One region of the Streptomyces sp. NPDC017225 genome, then DNA from elsewhere that is predicted to be linked to it. Evidence: riboswitches for the same ligand, from Rfam matches in the RefSeq annotation. Region 1 holds a riboswitch; the other holds the start of a gene.
The links. Region 1 has a riboswitch for glycine ahead of gcvT (glycine cleavage system aminomethyltransferase GcvT). Riboswitches for the same ligand answer to the same signal wherever they lie in the genome.
Positions count from the first base shown of each region.

Region 2: linked by a shared signal. The riboswitch ahead of gcvP (aminomethyl-transferring glycine dehydrogenase) and the one ahead of gcvT (glycine cleavage system aminomethyltransferase GcvT) in region 1 are both predicted to bind glycine.

Region 1 is NZ_JBIRNE010000022.1:60,129-68,716, reverse strand. It holds gene ACH4NX_RS32955 (L-serine ammonia-lyase) at 1-1,188, opposite strand, end outside; gene glyA (serine hydroxymethyltransferase) at 1,284-2,546, opposite strand; gene gcvH (glycine cleavage system protein GcvH) at 2,561-2,938, opposite strand; gene gcvT (glycine cleavage system aminomethyltransferase GcvT) at 3,058-4,191, opposite strand; glycine riboswitch at 4,348-4,442, opposite strand; gene ACH4NX_RS32935 (AAA family ATPase) at 4,623-5,291, shown strand; gene ACH4NX_RS32930 (enhanced serine sensitivity protein SseB) at 5,487-6,254, shown strand; gene ACH4NX_RS32925 (enhanced serine sensitivity protein SseB C-terminal domain-containing protein) at 6,451-7,248, shown strand; gene ACH4NX_RS32920 (ABC transporter permease) at 7,575-8,582, shown strand.
Region 2 is NZ_JBIRNE010000013.1:227,945-236,532, reverse strand. It holds gene ACH4NX_RS26875 (MerR family transcriptional regulator) at 1-210, shown strand, start outside; gene ACH4NX_RS26870 (bifunctional nuclease family protein) at 294-767, shown strand; gene ACH4NX_RS26865 (MerR family transcriptional regulator) at 961-1,644, shown strand; gene ACH4NX_RS26860 (DNA polymerase IV) at 1,721-3,187, shown strand; gene ACH4NX_RS26855 (PRC-barrel domain-containing protein) at 3,299-3,676, opposite strand; glycine riboswitch at 3,814-3,909, shown strand; gene gcvP (aminomethyl-transferring glycine dehydrogenase) at 4,085-6,970, shown strand; gene ACH4NX_RS26845 (molybdopterin-binding protein) at 7,036-7,455, opposite strand; gene ACH4NX_RS26840 (ABC transporter ATP-binding protein) at 7,482-8,579, opposite strand; gene ACH4NX_RS26835 (ABC transporter permease) at 8,576-8,588, opposite strand, start outside.

The DNA of each region.
Region 1 (8,588 bases):
GCGCTCGATGCACGGGATCTGGACGAGGCCGCCGACCGGGTCGCAGGTCAGACCGAGGTTGTGCTCCATGCCGATCTCGGCGGCGTTCTCCACCTGCTCCGGCGTGCCGCCGAGCACCTCGGCCAGCGCGCCGGCCGCCATGGAGCAGGCGGAGCCGACCTCGCCCTGGCAGCCCACCTCGGCGCCGGAGATGGAGGCGTTCTCCTTGAAGAGCATGCCGATCGCGCCGGCGGCCAGCAGGAAGCGGACCACGCCGTCCTCGTCGGCGCCGGGCACGAAGTTCATGTAGTAGTGCAGGACCGCCGGGATGATGCCCGCCGCGCCGTTCGTCGGGGCGGTGACGACCCGGCCGCCGGCCGCGTTCTCCTCGTTCACGGCCATGGCGTAGAGAGTGATCCACTCCATGGACAGGGCCTGCGGGTCGCCCTCCGAGCGCAGCTTGCGCGCGGTGTTGGCGGCGCGGCGGCGGACCTTCAGGCCGCCCGGCAGGATGCCCTCGCGGGACATGCCGCGGTCGACGCACGCCCGCATCGCGCCCCAGATCTCCAGCAGGCCCTCGCGGATCTCGTCCTCGTCGCGCCAGGCCCGCTCGTTCTCCAGCATCAGGGCGGAGATGGACAGACCCGTCTCCCGGGCCAGGCGCAGCAGCTCGTCGCCGGTGCGGAAGGGGTACTTGAGCACCGTGTCGTCGAGCACGATGCGGTCCGCGCCCACCGCGTCCTCGTCGACGACGAAGCCGCCGCCGACCGAGTAGTACGTCTTCGAGAGGACTTCCTCGCCGGCCGCGTCGTACGCCCACAGCGTCATGCCGTTGGCGTGGTAGGGGAGGGCCTTGCGGCGGTGCAGGACCATGTCGTCGTCGTAGGCGAAGGCGATCTCGCGCTCGCCGAGGAGGCGGAGGCGGCCCGAGGACCTGATCGTCTCGACGCGTTCGTCGGCCGTCTCCACGTCCACGGTGCGCGGTGTGTCGCCCTCCAGGCCCAGCAGCACCGCCTTGGGAGTGCCGTGGCCGTGGCCGGTGGCGCCGAGCGAGCCGTACAGCTCGGCGCGGACGCCGGCGACGGTGCCCAGCAGCTCCTCGCCCCGCAGCCGGCGGGCGAAGATACGGGCCGCGCGCATCGGGCCGACCGTGTGGGAGCTCGACGGGCCGATGCCGATCGAGAACAGGTCGAAGACCGAGATGGCCACGGGGACTCCTCAGAACGGGGGTGGTGCGGAGGCGGTGCTTCGGGTGGGGCGCCGGGCTCGCTTGTGGCGGGCACGGCGCCCCGGACACACGGGGTCTACTTGTTCAGACCCGGGTACAGCGGGTGCTTGCCGGCCAGGGTCTTCACCCGGGCCTTGAGGGCCTCGGCGTCGTAGGACGGCTTCAGCGCCTCGGCGATCACGTCCGCGACCTCGGCGAAGTCCTCGGCCGTGAAGCCTCGGGTCGCCAGGGCCGGCGTACCGATGCGCAGACCGGAGGTCACCATCGGCGGACGCGGGTCGTTCGGGACGGCGTTGCGGTTGACCGTGATGCCGACCTCGTGGAGACGGTCCTCGGCCTGCTGACCGTCCAGCTCGGAGTCGCGCAGGTCGACCAGGACCAGGTGGACGTCCGTGCCGCCGGTCAGGACGGAGACGCCCGCCGCCTTCGCGTCGTCCCGCACCAGGCGCTCGGCCAGGATGCGGGCACCCTCCAGCGTACGGCCCTGGCGCTCCTTGAAGTCCTCGCTCGCGGCGACCTTGAAGGCGACGGCCTTGGCGGCCACCACGTGCTCCAGCGGGCCACCCTGCTGACCGGGGAAGACGGCGGAGTTGATCTTCTTGGCCAGCTCGGCCGTGGAGAGGATCACACCACCGCGCGGGCCGCCCAGCGTCTTGTGCGTGGTGGTGGTCACCACGTGCGCGTGCGGGACCGGGTTCGGGTGCAGGCCCGCCGCGACCAGACCGGCGAAGTGCGCCATGTCGACCATCAGGTACGCGCCGACCTCGTCCGCGACCTCGCGGAACGCGGCGAAGTCCAGCTGCCTCGGGTACGCCGACCAGCCGGCCACGATCAGCTTCGGCTTGGTCTCCTTGGCCAGGCGCTCCACCTCGGCCATGTCGACCTGGCCGTCGTCACCGACGTGGTACGGCACGACGTTGTAGAGCTTGCCGGAGAAGTTGATCTTCATGCCGTGGGTGAGGTGCCCGCCGTGGGCGAGGTTCAGGCCCATGATGGTGTCGCCGGGCTTGAGCAGCGCGAACATCGCGGCCGCGTTGGCCTGGGCGCCCGAGTGCGGCTGCACGTTGGCGTGCTCGGCGCCGAAGAGCGCCTTCACCCGGTCGATGGCGATCTGCTCGACCACGTCGACGTGCTCGCAGCCACCGTAGTAGCGGCGGCCGGGGTAGCCCTCGGCGTACTTGTTGGTGAGGACCGAGCCCTGGGCCTCCATGACCGCGACGGGCGCGAAGTTCTCGGAGGCGATCATTTCCAGGGTGGACTGCTGGCGGTCCAGCTCGGCGTCGACGGCGGCGGCGACGTCGGGGTCGAGCTCGTGCAGGGGTGTGTTCAGAAGCGACATGCGGTCGTGACTCCTCAGCCGGCGGTGAAGGCGGTGTACTCGTCGGCGGAGAGCAGGTCGGCCGGCTCGTCCGTGATCCGCACCTTGAACAGCCAGCCGCCCTCGAAGGGCGCGGAGTTCACCAGCGACGGGTCGTTGACGACGTCCTCGTTGATCTCGCTGATCTCGCCGGAGACGGGGGAGTACAGGTCGGAGACCGACTTGGTCGACTCCAGTTCGCCGCAGGTCTCGCCCGCGGTCACGCTGTCACCGACATCGGGGAGCTGGACGAAGACCACGTCACCGAGCGCGTTGGCCGCGTGCTCCGTGATGCCGACCGTCGAGGCGCCGTCCTCGGCGCCCGACAGCCACTCGTGCTCCTTGCTGTAGCGCAGCTGCTGGGGGTTGCTCATGGCCTGAATTCTCCTGTACGCGGGAAAGTGCTGATGAACGGGGGACCGCTGACACCACGGGTGAGCAGCGGAAACATGCGCGCGGCCAGGGACGGCCGCGACCGGTGTCCCTCTACTGTCTACTTCTGCCGCTTGTAGAACGGCAGCGCCACGACCTCGTACGGCTCGTGGCTGCCCCGGATGTCCACGCCGACACCCGCGGTACCCGGCGCGGCGTGCGCGGGGTCGACGTACGCCATGGCGATCGGCTTGCCCAGCGTCGGGGACGGCGCGCCGGAGGTGACCTCGCCGACGACCTCGCCGCCCGCGACGACCTGGTACCCGGCGCGCGGCACCCGGCGGCCCTCGGCGACCAGGCCGACCAGGACACGGGGAGGCGTGGCGGCGGCGCGCTCGGCGGCCTCGGCCAGCGCGGCGCGCCCGACGAAGTCGCCCTCCTTCTCGAACTTCACCACCCGGCCGAAGCCGGCGTCGAAGGGCGTCAGCGCGGTCGACAGCTCGTGCCCGTACAGCGGCATGCCCGCCTCCAGGCGGAGCGTGTCCCGGCAGGACAGACCGCAGGGGACCAGCCCGGCGCCCTCGCCCGCCACGGTCAGCGCCTGCCACAGCTCCACGGCGTGCTCCGGCTTCACGAACAGCTCGAAGCCGTCCTCGCCGGTGTAGCCGGTGCGCGCGATGAGCGCCGGGACACCGGCGACCGTGCCGGGCAGGCCGGCGTAGTACTTCAGGCCGTCCAGGCCGGCGTCGGTCAGCGACGCGAGGATCGCCGGGGACGCGGGGCCCTGCACGGCGAGCAGCGCGTACGCGTCGCGGTCGTCGCGGACCTCGGCGTCGAAGCCGGCGGCCCGCTCGGTCAGCGCGTCCAGGACCACCTGGGCGTTGGAGGCGTTGGCGACCACCATGTAGTGGGGAGTGCCGGCGCCGGTCTCGTCCAGGCGGTAGACGATCAGGTCGTCCAGGATGCCGCCGTCCTCGCGGCAGATCATGGTGTAGCGGGCGCGGCCCGGCTTCACGGTGCCGATGTTGCCGACCAGCGCGAAGTTCAGCAGTTCGGTCGCCTGCGGACCGGTGACGGTGATCTCGCCCATGTGCGAGAGGTCGAAGAGACCGGCCCGGGAGCGCACGGCGAGGTGCTCGTCCCGCTCGGAGCCGTAGCGCAGGGGCATGTCCCAGCCCGCGAAGTCGGTCATCGTCGCGCCCAGCGCGCGATGGGTGGCATCGAGCGCGGTACGGCGGGGTTCGGTACTGCTCATCGGTCGTTCGTCTCCCAGGACAGGACGTGGCGAGGTCGATCCTCCCCATCTGTCATCGGAACCTGAGAGGTTCGCCACGACCACCGGAGCACGGCGGTCAGGACTTGCACCTTGGGTGGGGCAGCCGTCGAGCGGCGGCCCGCTTTTCAGATGTGCCTCGCCCGCGCGGTAACGGGGCCTGAGAGATTCAAGGGAGGGACTTGCTCCTTCGGCGCCCCGGCGACGGCCGGGGACTCTCCCGCGCGGATTCAAACGGCCGGTATGCAGTTGGCGCCGCCATCATTGCACGCCCCGCCCGTTCGTGGGCAGACAGCTATCTGTAACCGGCTTGTGGCAGTAAGCGCACGAAAACGCGAGACCTGCGCATTACCTTCTCTTTACACTCGACGGGGATGGTGACTCGTGAACCGCCCCAGGGGAGGACGACCACGGTGAACAGGACCACGGCGTACGCCACGACCTCGGGTCTCGCGCTGCCCAAGCAGCCCGTCGCCCCGGCACCGGAGGCGTGCGCCGAACTGCCCGCACCCGTCGTCCGCGACCTGCGGGACCGGAAGGGCCGCAGCCCGCACGCCCTGCTCTTCGGACCCCGGGACCTGGTGGTGATCACCGGCCTGCCCGGCAGCGGCAAGTCCACACTGATGAAGCGCACCGTGCGCGGGGCGCGCATCGACTCCCAGGACACCCGGGACCGCTGGGACCAGCGCATGCCGCGCTTACTGCCGTACGGGCTCTACCGCCCCCTCGTCCGCCTCGCCCACTACGCCGGCCTGCGCCGCGCGCTGCGCTCCGGCGAGGGCGTCGTCGTGCACGACTGCGGCACCCAGGCCTGGGTGCGCGGCTGGCTGGCCCGCGAGGCCCGCCGCCGCGACGGCACCCTGCACCTGCTGCTGCTCGACGTGGACGCCGACGACGCCCTGGCCGGCCAGCGCGAGCGCGGCCGGGGCGTGTCGCGGTACGCGTTCCTGCGCCACCGCTCGGCCAACACCCGCCTGCTGCGGGCGGTGGCCGAGGGCACCCTGCCCGCCGGCTGCGCCTCGGCGGTGCTCCTGGACCGGGCGGCGGCGGACACGCTCCACCGGATCGCCTTCACGGGGTGACGCGCCCAAGGGGCCGTTCCCGGGGGCCCGCCCCAGGGGCCCTCCCAAGGACGGGTCCCAAGGGTTCAGCCCGAGCACCGAGCACCGAGCACCGGTCCGCGCTTCGACGTCCGGGACGGGCCCTGGGGCAGCCGGGCCGGACGGGTTAGCCTTTTCAGCCACAGCAGCGGTACCAGGCAGGCGGTAGGTAGGCAGATGGACTTCCCGGCACAGGCGCACCCCCACCCGCACGGCGGGTGGCCCGGCAACGAGCTGGAGGAGGTGCTGTCCGCCTCCCTCGGCGTGCCGGGCGCCGGCGGCCGGATCGTGGAGGTGCTCGGCCGCAGCTTCGTGTGGATCCCCCTGCCGAACGGCGGCGGCCCGCACAGCGGCCCCCTCGACCTGCCCTCCCTGGAGGTCGACGGCCAGGCCTACGTACCGGTGTTCAGCTCCGAGGAGCAGTTCCGCCAGGTCGCCGGCGCGCAGATGGCGTACACCGTCGCCCCCGCCGCGGAGTTCGCCCGCGGCCTTCCCCCGCAGATCGGCATCGCCGTGAACCCGGAGGGTGTGGTGGGCGTCCCGCTGCCGCCGCAGGCCGTGGCCGAGCTGAGCCGGGCCGGCCGCACCCCGCTGGACGGGCCCGCGTCAGGTGGCAGGGTCCGCCTCTTCGAGCCGGACTGGCAGGACGACCCGGTGGAGTTCCTGGCCGCGGCCTCCGCCGAGTTCGCCGCCGTCGGCGTCGTGCGCACCGCTCGCCGCTGCCTCGCCACCATCGAGACCGCCGACCCCGTCATGTTCGTCGGCGTCGAACTCGCCCACTGGGAGGGCGACGCCCGCGCCCTCCCTCTGGACGCCCTCGGCCGGGCCCTGGCCAAGGCACCCCTGAAGACGCAGGTCAACCTCGTCCTCCTGGAGGCGGCCCAGGACCCGGTCTGCGACTGGATGCGGGCCAACGTCCGCCCGTTCTACGACCAGGACTTGTAGGCGGTCGAGGGAACTCGTGGGCGCCGGCCAGGGGCGCGGGGCTGTATCGGCGTGCGGCTCCGCCGCGTGGGCGCGACAAGCCACAGCGGCGCCGCAGACGCAAGACAACCGCACCCCCCGAGCTCGTAGGCGCCCCCGGTCCGCGGAGCCTTAAGCTGGTTTCACAACCGGGGAACTTCTCGAAGGGGCGATACGCGTGAGCGCCAGCGGCACCACGACCGGACAGGTCGAGCACATGCTGCGCCAGGTGACGCCCGGGCGCTACGACGCCTACGAGGCCCTGCTGCGCGCGCTCGCCACCCCCACTTCCGGCCAGGTCTGGATGCTGCTCTGGCACGGCCAGGCCGGCTCCCCGGACGCCCAGTACGGGAACATGGAGGTCGACGGCTACGGCTACGCGCCCTGCGTCACCTCCGCCCAGGAGCTGTCCGCCAGTGGCTGGAACCGGTCGTACGAGGTGGTCGACGGCCTGGAGGTCGCCCGCGCCCTCTATCCGGACCACTTCGGCCTGTGGCTCAACCCGCACGCCCCCGGCGGCGGTGTCGGCATCCCCTGGCTGGACCTGCGCCGCATCGCCTCCGGCCTGGACCGCCAGCCGGCGGGCCCGCTGCGCCTGTCCGAACCGGCCATCGAGATCCCCCAGTTCTACGCCCTGCTCGCGCAGAACGCCCACCGCACCGCGGCGGTCCGCGCGCTGCGCCGCGCCTGGGTGCAGCCGGCGCTGGGAGCGCCGTATCTGGCCATCGGTCTCGACGTGTACGACACGTCGCCGCCCGCCGTCGACGCGGTGCGCGGGATGATGCAGCAGTCCGTCGGCGCGGTGCCGGACGGGCTGCCGGTGTCGACGGTGGCGATGACCGACACCCATGACCCGGTCGCCATGTGGCTGCGGGCCCACGCCCGCCCCTTCTACGACCGTGAGGCCCACGCGGCCGCCCCCGCCCAGGCACCGGCGGGCGGATACGGATACCCTCCGGCCCAGGGACGGTACTGACCCGTCGCGGACTCGTCCCGTCGGTGTCGGGGGACAGCCCGGGGGACATCTTCGCGCGTAGACAACGGTGCAAGATCCCGATCCGTCCTCGATGTCCCAACTCGTCCACGTCCGGCCCCCGTTACCCAGTGTCCGGATAACGGAACACCTCAAACAGCATCACGGTTACGCATCCATTCCCCTTCAAGTCTGGCTACAGATCGCCAAAGCGTTGAAGACTCCCGAAACGAGGGGTGGTTGCTCGCTCCTGTGTACGACGGACTGATCACGCCGCTACAGCGGCAAGTGCGGGCCGGCTACCGCCGGTTGAGAGGGGTCCCTGCCAGATGACGGCACCATTGCACGAGCCGACCGCGGAAGCGGCCCCAAGTGCTGCCGAGGAAGCGGCGGTTGCCGGCGCCGACGCCAAGGCGGTACAGGGGCGTTCCCTGGGCCGGATCGCCTGGGAGCGCCTGAAACGGGACAAGCTTGCCCTGACGGGCGGAATCGTGGTGCTCGTCCTCATCGTGATCGCGGTGTTCGCGCCCATGATCACGTCCCTCTACGGGCAGGATCCCAACGCCTTCAACGAGGACAAGATCGACCCGCTGTTCGGCACCCCCGTGGGGTCCCTGGGCGGGATCAGCGGCGAGCACTGGCTGGGCGTCGAACCGGTCAACGGCCGCGACGTCTTCGCCCGCATCGTCCACGGCGCCCGGATCTCGCTGCTCGTCGGCTTCCTGTCCGCGTTGGTCGCCGTGGTCATCGGCACCGTCCTGGGTGTCCTGGCCGGCTTCTTCGGCGGCTGGGTCGACGCCCTCATCAGCCGCGTCATGGACGGCCTGCTGGCCTTCCCGCAGCTGCTGTTCATCATCGCGCTGGTCTCCGTCATGCCCGACAACATGCTCGGTCTGAGCGGCACGGGCGTGCGACTGCTCATGATGATCCTGGTCATCGGCTTCTTCGGCTGGCCCTACATCGGTCGCGTGGTCCGCGGCCAGACACTCTCGATGCGTGAACGGGAGTACGTCGAGGCGGCCCGGTCCCTGGGGGCCGGACGGTTCTACATCCTGTTCAAGGAACTGCTGCCCAACCTGGTGGCGCCGATCATCGTCTACACCACGATGATGATCCCCACCAACATCCTCACCGAGGCGGCACTCAGCTTCCTGGGCGTGGGCGTCAAGCCGCCCACCTCGTCCTGGGGGCAGATGCTCTCGAGCGCGATCGACTACTACAAGTCGGACCCCATGTACATGGTGGTCCCCGGTGTGGCGATCTTCATCACCGTTCTTGCCTTCAACCTCTTCGGCGACGGCGTGCGCGACGCGCTGGACCCGAAGGGCTCCCGCTGACCTGCC
Region 2 (8,588 bases), on a different contig from region 1:
TTCGGGATCGAGCCGCGGCACCTGCGGGTGATGAAGGCCGCAGCCGACCGGGAGGCCGGGCTCGTGGACCAGGTGGTGGCGCCGCTGAAGCGTCACCGCAACCCCCAGACCAGGGCCCACGCGGAAGCCCGCACCAAGGAGCTGGCGGGGCTGGCGGTGAAGCTGCACGCGGCACTGGTGCAGACCGCCCTCGGTGTGCGGCTGCCCTGAGCGGCCCGCTCGAGGGACCCGGATCGCCCACCCGATCCCGGTCCGACTACCCAAACGTCCCGGGCACGGCCTAGGGTTGCTGTGTGAACGAGCTCGATGTCGTAGGTGTCCGGGTCGAGATGCCCTCCAACCAGCCGATCGTGCTGCTGCGCGAGGTGGGAGGCGACCGCTTCCTCCCCATCTGGATCGGGCCTGGGGAGGCGACGGCGATCGCCTTCGCCCAGCAGGGCATGGCCCCCGCACGTCCGCTGACCCACGATCTGTTCAAGGACGTGCTGGAAGCCGTCGGCCAGGAGCTCACCGAGGTACGCATCACCGACCTGCGTGACGGGGTCTTCTACGCCGAGCTGGTCTTCGCGAGCGGTGTCGAGGTGAGCGCCAGGCCGTCCGACGCCATAGCGCTGGCCCTGCGCACCGGAACACCTATCTACGGCAGCGACACCGTGCTCGACGACGCCGGTATCGCCATCCCGGACGAGCAGGAGGACGAGGTCGAGAAGTTCCGCGAGTTCCTCGACCAGATCTCGCCCGAGGACTTCGGGAGCAGCAACCAGTGACACGCGCGGGCCGCGGCGGTCCAGGGCGGCTTACGGCCCCATTTCGGGCACATTCGGCTAGCCTTTCCCCGCGGTTGGGCACGGGAAACCACTCGTAGGGTGATTATCACTCGGCGTGCCGAGTGTGGCGATCGTTGACGCACCCTTGGTGACTGCCTACCGTCGAGGAGGCAGGTCAAGGACGGAGGTCGGCGTGAGAATCAGCGGCGACGGTACGGCTGGGGGTGGCCCCGGGCACAGCCTTGGGGCAAGCGGTCCGTACCCTCCCCCGAACTCTCGGCTCCGCGCGGGCGGGGGGTATCCCCAACACGGTGGCGCGGTCGATCCCGCTCCGCAGCGACCGGCTGCCGTGCCGAGCAGCGGAGGGGCGACGTCCATGGCGTCCGAGCAGATCGGCTACCGCGGGCCGACGGCCTGCGCGGCCGCCGGTATCACCTACCGGCAGCTCGACTACTGGGCCCGCACGGGCCTCGTCGAGCCCTCCGTGCGGCCCGCGCACGGATCCGGGACGCAGCGCCTGTACAGCTTCCGCGACGTGGTCGTGCTGAAGATCGTCAAGCGCTTCCTCGACACCGGGGTGTCACTGCAGAACATCCGTTCCGCCGTCCAGCATCTCAGGGAGCGCGGCTTTCGTGACCTGGAGCGGATGACGCTGATGAGCGACGGCGCCACGGTCTACGAGTGCACCTCGCCCGACGAGGTGCACGCCTTGCTCCAGGGCGGTCAGGGCGTCTTCGGCATCGCCGTCGGCGTGGTGTGGCGGGACGTCGAGGGCGCGCTGTCCCAGCTGCACGGGGAGCGGATCGACACGGGGGAGACCCTGGTCGGCCACAATCCCGCGGACGAACTGGCGAGGCGGCGCAACCGGGCCGTCTGACACCGCCGCGGGTGTGCGGCGGGCGATGTGGCCGGTCGGGCGGGCATTGTCAGTGGCGTAGGGCAGCATCGGACGTGTGAGAACCACGCCCACGATCCTGCATCTCGACATGGATGCCTTCTTCGCCTCGGTGGAGCAGGCGTCCAAGCCGAGTCTGCGCGGCAAGGCCGTCGTCGTGGGCGGGCTGGGACCGCGCGGGGTGGTCGCCACCTGCTCGTACGAGGCGAGGGTCTTCGGTGTGCACTCGGCGATGCCCATGGGCCAGGCCCGGCGGCTCGCGCCCAACGCGGCGTACCTCGTCCCCCGCTTCGAGCTCTACCGGTCGATCAGCGAGCAGGTGATGCGGCTGCTGCGGGGGCTGTCGCCCCTGGTGGAGCCGCTGAGCCTGGACGAGGCGTTCGTGGACCTGGAGGCCGGCGGGACGGCCTGGGACGCGGATTCGGCCCGGCTGGCGGGGGCGAGGCTGCGCACGGACATACGCACGGTCACCGGCCTCACCGGGTCCGTGGGGCTGGCCGCCTCCAAGATGCTCGCCAAGATCGCCTCGGAGGAGGCCAAACCTGACGGGCTGGTCCTGATCCCGCCGGGGACGGAGCGGGCCATGCTGGAGCCGATGACCGTGCGGACGCTGCCCGGTGTGGGACCGGCGACGGGTGACCATCTGCGCCGCGCCGGGATCACCACGGTCGGCGAGATGGCCGAGGCGGGGGAGGACGAGCTCGTGCGGTTGCTGGGCAAGGCGCACGGACACGCCCTGTACGCCATGGCCCTGGCCCGTGACGAGCGGCCCGTGGTGGCCGAGCGGGAGACCAAGTCGGTGTCCGTCGAGGACACCTACGACGTGGACATCCACGACCGTCTGCGGGTCGGTGTCGAAGTCGGGCGGCTGGCCGACCGGTGTGTGAGGCGGCTGCGCGGGTCCGGGCTGTCCGGGCGCACCATCGTGCTCAAGGTGCGCAGGTACGACTTCTCCACGCTGACGCGCTCCGAGACCCTGCGTGGGCCCACGGACGACCCGGGGGTGGTGCGGGAGGCCGCGGCCAGGCTGCTGGACTCGGTGGACACCACGGGTGGCGTGCGGCTGCTCGGGGTCGGCGTCAGCGGGCTCGCCGACTACACACAGGAGGACCTGTTCGCGCAGGCGGCGGGGGACCGGGCCGACGAGCCGGCCGAGGAGCTTGAGACGGAGCCCGTCGAGGAGCACCGGCCGGCTCCCACCGAGCGCCGGTGGCCGTCGGGGCACGACGTGCGGCACGCGGAGTACGGGCACGGGTGGGTGCAGGGCAGTGGGCTGGGGCGGGTCACGGTGCGGTTCGAGACGCCGTACTCGGAGTCCGGGCGGGTACGCACCTTCCTGGTGGACGACCCGGAACTGACACCGGCGGATCCGCTGCCGCTGGTGCGGCCCGTGCCGCGAAGACCCGGGGGCGCCGGGCCGGCGGGCGCGGACGACGGCTCGGACCGCGCTGCGGGCACCGGCCCGGGCCCCGACGCGGAGACCGGACCGGCGGGGCCCGCCCGCCATCCCCCGGCCAGGGCGTGAGGGGACGGCCCCTGTTGGCTTCCGGTCAGTGGCGGTGAGTGCCGGTGACGGCGGCGTGGAGGACGGCTGGAACCCGTGTTCGCGCTGTGACCCGCCGGCAGGCCGGGACGGTCAGCTCTCGTCCTGGCCCTGGCCCGCCAGCTTGCCGAAGTCGTGGTCGGGCAGCGGGGGAGGAGCGGCCACGTCGAGGCCGTAGTGGTGGTAGAGCTGGAGCTCCTGTTCCGGCGAGAGGTGGCGTCCGACGCCGAAGTCGGGAGCCTCCTTGATCAGGGCCCGGTCGAAGGGCACGCGCAGGGTGCCGTCGACCAGCTCGCTCGGTTCCAGGGGTACGAAGGCGTCCCTGCTGAACAGGCCGGTGCGTATGGCGGCCCACTCGGGGACGCCGGTGGCGTCGTCGAGATAGACCTCGTCGACAGTGCCGATCCGGGTGCCGTCGCGGTCGAGCGCCTTGCGGCCGATCAGATTGCGCGGGTCGATGTCGGTACGCACGGGGCCCTCCATTGGGTCGCACTGGGCTCGCACACCAGCCGCCGAATCATCCGTAAGTACTACAAAAGAGCACATGTGGCGGGTCGGCCACTCGAAATCTGCGCGGCGACCTCGCTGGTACGCTGGCAAACGGCTGCTGACCCCGCGCGGGAGAGTCCTCCGGACACCACCGGAGGCGCCGAAGGAGCAAATCCTCCCCGGAATCTCTCAGGCTCACGTACCGCACGGACGAGGTCACTCTGGAAAGCAGGGCGGGTGTCAAAGGCCCGCCCTCACCGACGGTGAAAGCCGGGAAAGCCCTCGGGCTCGCCCGGTGAAGCTCTCAGGTTGAGATGACAGAGGGGGAGGCCGTCGGGGTACCCGCGCCGTGGTGCCCCTCGAAGGTCGTCAGACCAGGAGGCCTCCGCAATGACCGCCCACCGCACCCCGCTCTCCGAACTCGAACAGGCAATGCCGTTCGAGCAGCGCCACATCGGCCCCGACCACGAGGCCCGGGCCAAGATGCTCGCGCAGGTCGGTTACGGTTCGCTCGACGAGCTGACGGCCGCCGCGGTGCCGGATGTGATCAAGAACGCCGACGCGCTGGACCTGCCCGGCGCGCGCTCAGAGGCCGAGGTGCTGGCCGAGCTGCGCTCACTGGCCGACCGCAACCAGGTCCTCGACTCCATGATCGGTCTCGGCTACTACGGCACCTTCACCCCGCCGGTCATCCTGCGCAACGTCATGGAGAACCCGTCCTGGTACACGGCGTACACGCCCTACCAGCCGGAGATCTCCCAGGGCCGTCTCGAGGCCCTGCTGAACTTCCAGACGATGGTCGCCGAGCTCACCGGCCTGCCCACCTCCGGTGCCTCGCTGCTCGACGAGAGCACCGCCGCCGCCGAGGCGATGGCGCTCTCCCGGCGCATGGGCAAGAACAAGAAGGGCCTGTTCCTGGTCGACGCGGACGCCCTGCCGCAGACCATCGCCGTGATACAGACCCGCGCCGAGCCGACCGGCGTCGAGATCGTCGTCGCCGACCTCAGCGAGGGCATCCCCGCCGAGGTCGCGGAGCGCGAGATCAACGGCGTCCTGATCCAGTACCCGGGCGCCTCCGGTGCCGTGCGCGACATCAGGCCGGTGATCGACCGGGCGCACGAGCTCGGCGCCCTCGTCACCGTCGCCGCCGACCTGCTCGCCCTCACGCTGCTCACCTCGCCCGGCGAGCTGGGCGCGGACATCGCCATCGGCACGACGCAGCGCTTCGGTGTGCCGATGGGCTTCGGCGGGCCGCACGCCGGCTACATGGCCGTGCACGAGAAGTTCGCGCGCAGCCTGCCCGGCCGCCTGGTCGGCGTCTCCGTGGACGCCGACGGCAACAGGGCCTACCGCCTCGCCCTGCAGACCCGCGAGCAGCACATCCGCCGTGAGAAGGCCACCAGTAACATCTGCACCGCGCAGGTGCTGCTCGCCGTGATGGCCGGAATGTACGCCGTGTACCACGGCCCCGAGGGGCTGCGGGCCATCGCGCGCCGCACCCACCGGTACGCCTCGATCACCGCCGCGGGCCTCGCGGCCGGTGGCGTCGATGTCGTCCACGGTGCCTACTTCGACACGGTCACCGCGCGGGTGCCCGGCCGGGCCGGCGCGATCGTCCACGCCGCCCGCGAGAACGGCATCAACCTGCGCCTCGTCGACGCCGACCACGTGTCGTTCGCCTGCGACGAGACCACCACGCGCGCCCAGGTCGGCGGCGTGTGGAACGCCTTCGGCGTCGAGGGCGACATCGAGGCGCTGGACGCGGCGACCGGGGAGACGCTCCCCGAGGCGCTGCTGCGCAGCGACGACTTCCTGACCCACCCGGTCTTCCACCAGCACCGCTCCGAGACCGCGATGCTGCGCTACCTGCGCCGCCTCGCCGACCGCGACTACGCGCTGGACCGCGGCATGATCCCGCTGGGCTCCTGCACCATGAAGCTCAACGCCACCACCGAGATGGAGCCGGTGACCTGGCCGGAGTTCGGTGCGCTGCACCCCTTCGCGCCCGCCGAGCAGGCGCAGGGCTACCTCACGCTCATCCGTGAGCTGGAGGAGCGGCTCGCCGAGGTCACCGGGTACGACAAGGTCTCGCTCCAGCCCAACGCCGGGTCGCAGGGCGAGTTCGCCGGCCTGCTCGCCGTACGCGCCTACCACCGCGCCAACGGCGACGACCAGCGCACCGTCTGCCTCATCCCGTCCTCCGCGCACGGCACCAACGCGGCGAGCGCCGTCATGGCCGGCATGAAGGTCGTCGTCGTCAGGACCGCCGACGACGGCGAGATCGACGTCGAGGACCTGCGCGCCAAGATCGAGAAGCACCGCGACGAGCTGTCCGTGCTGATGATCACCTACCCCTCCACGCACGGCGTCTTCGAGGAGCACGTCGCCGACATCTGCGCCCAGGTGCACGACGCCGGCGGCCAGGTCTACGTGGACGGCGCCAACCTCAACGCCCTGGTCGGCCTCGCCAAGCCGGGCCACTTCGGCGGCGACGTCTCGCACCTGAACCTGCACAAGACCTTCTGCATCCCGCACGGCGGCGGCGGTCCCGGCGTCGGCCCCGTGGCCGTACGGTCGCACCTGGCGCCGTATCTGCCCAACCACCCGATGCAGCCCGCGGCCGGTCCGCAGACGGGCGTCGGCCCGATCTCGGCGGCGCCGTGGGGCTCGGCCGGCATCCTGCCGATCTCCTGGTCGTACGTCCGGCTGATGGGCGGCGAGGGGCTCAAGCGCGCCACGCAGGTGGCCGTGCTGTCCGCCAACTACATCGCCAAGCGCCTGGAGCCGCACTTCCCGGTGCTGTACAACGGCCCCGGCGGGCTGGTCGCGCACGAGTGCATCATCGACCTGCGCCCGCTGACCAAGGCGACCGGCGTGAGCGTCGACGACGTCGCCAAGCGGCTGATCGACTACGGCTTCCACGCGCCGACGATGTCGTTCCCGGTGGCCGGCACGCTGATGATCGAGCCGACCGAGTCCGAGGACCTGGCCGAGCTGGACCGGTTCTGCGAGGCGATGATCGCCATCCGCGCGGAGATCGAGAAGGTCGGCACCGGAGCCTGGTCCGCGGACGACAACCCGCTGCGGGGCGCCCCGCACACCGCCGGTGCGCTGGGCGGTGAGTGGGACCACGCGTACACGCGCGAGGAGGCCGTCTTCCCGGCCGGGGTGACCGCCGCCGACAAGTACTGGCCGCCGGTGCGCCGCATCGACCAGGCCTTCGGCGACCGGAACCTTGTCTGCTCCTGCCCGCCGCTGGACGCGTACGAGGACTGAGCCTGCCGTACGGGAGGGGCTCCGCGCGGGACCGGGAGGGTCCCGCGCGGAGCCCCTCCCGTGTCTCACGCGGTCGCGAGTGACACCTCCGTCGACTTGACCAGCGCGACGACGGGAACACCGGCGGACAGTCCCAGGTCGTCGGCGGCCTCCCTGGTGATCGCGGCGGTGAGTTCGGCGCCCTTCACGGCGATCCTGACGGAGGCCATCGCGTCGCCCGTGGCGAGGGCGGTGACCGTACCGGGCAGCCGGTTGCGGATGGAGAGGCCCTCGACGCGGCCGGTCGCCACGGACACCTCCGTCGACTTCACCAGGGCGCGGACGGCGGTGCCGGCGGACAGTCCCAGGTCGTCCGCGGCGTCCCGGGTGATCGCCGCGGTGAGGTCCTGGCCGCCCGAGAGGCGGACCCGGACCGTCGCCATGGCCTCGCCCGGGGTGACGGCGGTGACGGTGCCGGGGAGCTGGTTGCGGATGCTCAGGCTCATGGGGGCACCGTAGCCCGATGGAGGTGCTATGCCGGGTATGCGTGCGTCTGCGTCGCCTTGACCGTCGCCCAGACCGGCGTGCCCGGGTGGAGGCCGAGCTCGGCCGCCGCGACCGTGGTGAGGTCGGCGGCGAGCGGGAGTTCGCCCGTGAGGTCCACGCGGATCTGGTCGCCGTGGGTCTCCAGGCCCGCGACCTCGCAGCGCCACAGGTTGCGGGCGCTGGAGCCGGTGGGACGTTGTCCGTACAGGGTCACGGCGCCCGGCGGGAAGGCGACGAAGACCGGGCCGGAGAGTTCCTCGGTGGTGGTGATGGCGCAACCGGCGTCCAGCCGCACGGTGTGGCCGTCGGCCCGGCCGCGGTAGAGGTTCAGGCCGACCAGCTGGGCGATGTAGTCCGTGCGGGGCCGACGGGCGATGTCGGCGGGACCGCCCTCCTGGACGACCCCGCCGTCCTCCACGACGACCAGCCGGTCGGCCAGCACCATGGCGTCCAGCGGGTCGTGCGTGACCAGCACGGCGACGGCCTCGAACTCGGCCAGGTGGCGGCGGAGCTGGGCGCGGACCTCCAGGCGTGTCCGGGCGTCCAGGGCGGCCAGGGGCTCGTCCAGGAGCAGCAGCCGGGGATTGGTGGCCAGGGCGCGGGCGAGTGCGACGCGCTGTGCCTGGCCGCCGGAGAGACGGCGCGGCTTGGCCCCCGCGTGGTCGGCCAGACCCATGCGGTCCAGCCACGCGGCGGCCAGGGCCCGGGCCTCGGCCTTGCTCGCGCCCCGGCAGCGCGGCCCGAAGGCCACGTTGTCGAGCGCCGTCAGGTGCGGGAAGAGCAGGTAGTCCTGGAAGACCACGCCGACCGGACGGGACTCGGGCGGCGTACGGTCCAGGGCGCCGCCGTCGAGGCGCAGATGACCGTCGGAGAGCGGGACGAGGCCGGCGAGCGCGCGCAGGGCGGTGGTCTTCCCGGCGCCGTTGGGACCGAGCAGGGCGACGACGTCGCCGGGCGCGGCGGTCAGCGCGACGTCCAGGTGGAAGGTGCCGCGGTCCACGACGAGGCGGGCGTCGAGGCCGGTGCCGGGGGTGTGTGTGCCCGTGGGTTCCGTGGCGGCGGACGGTTCGTCGGTGTCGGTCATGCCGCCCTC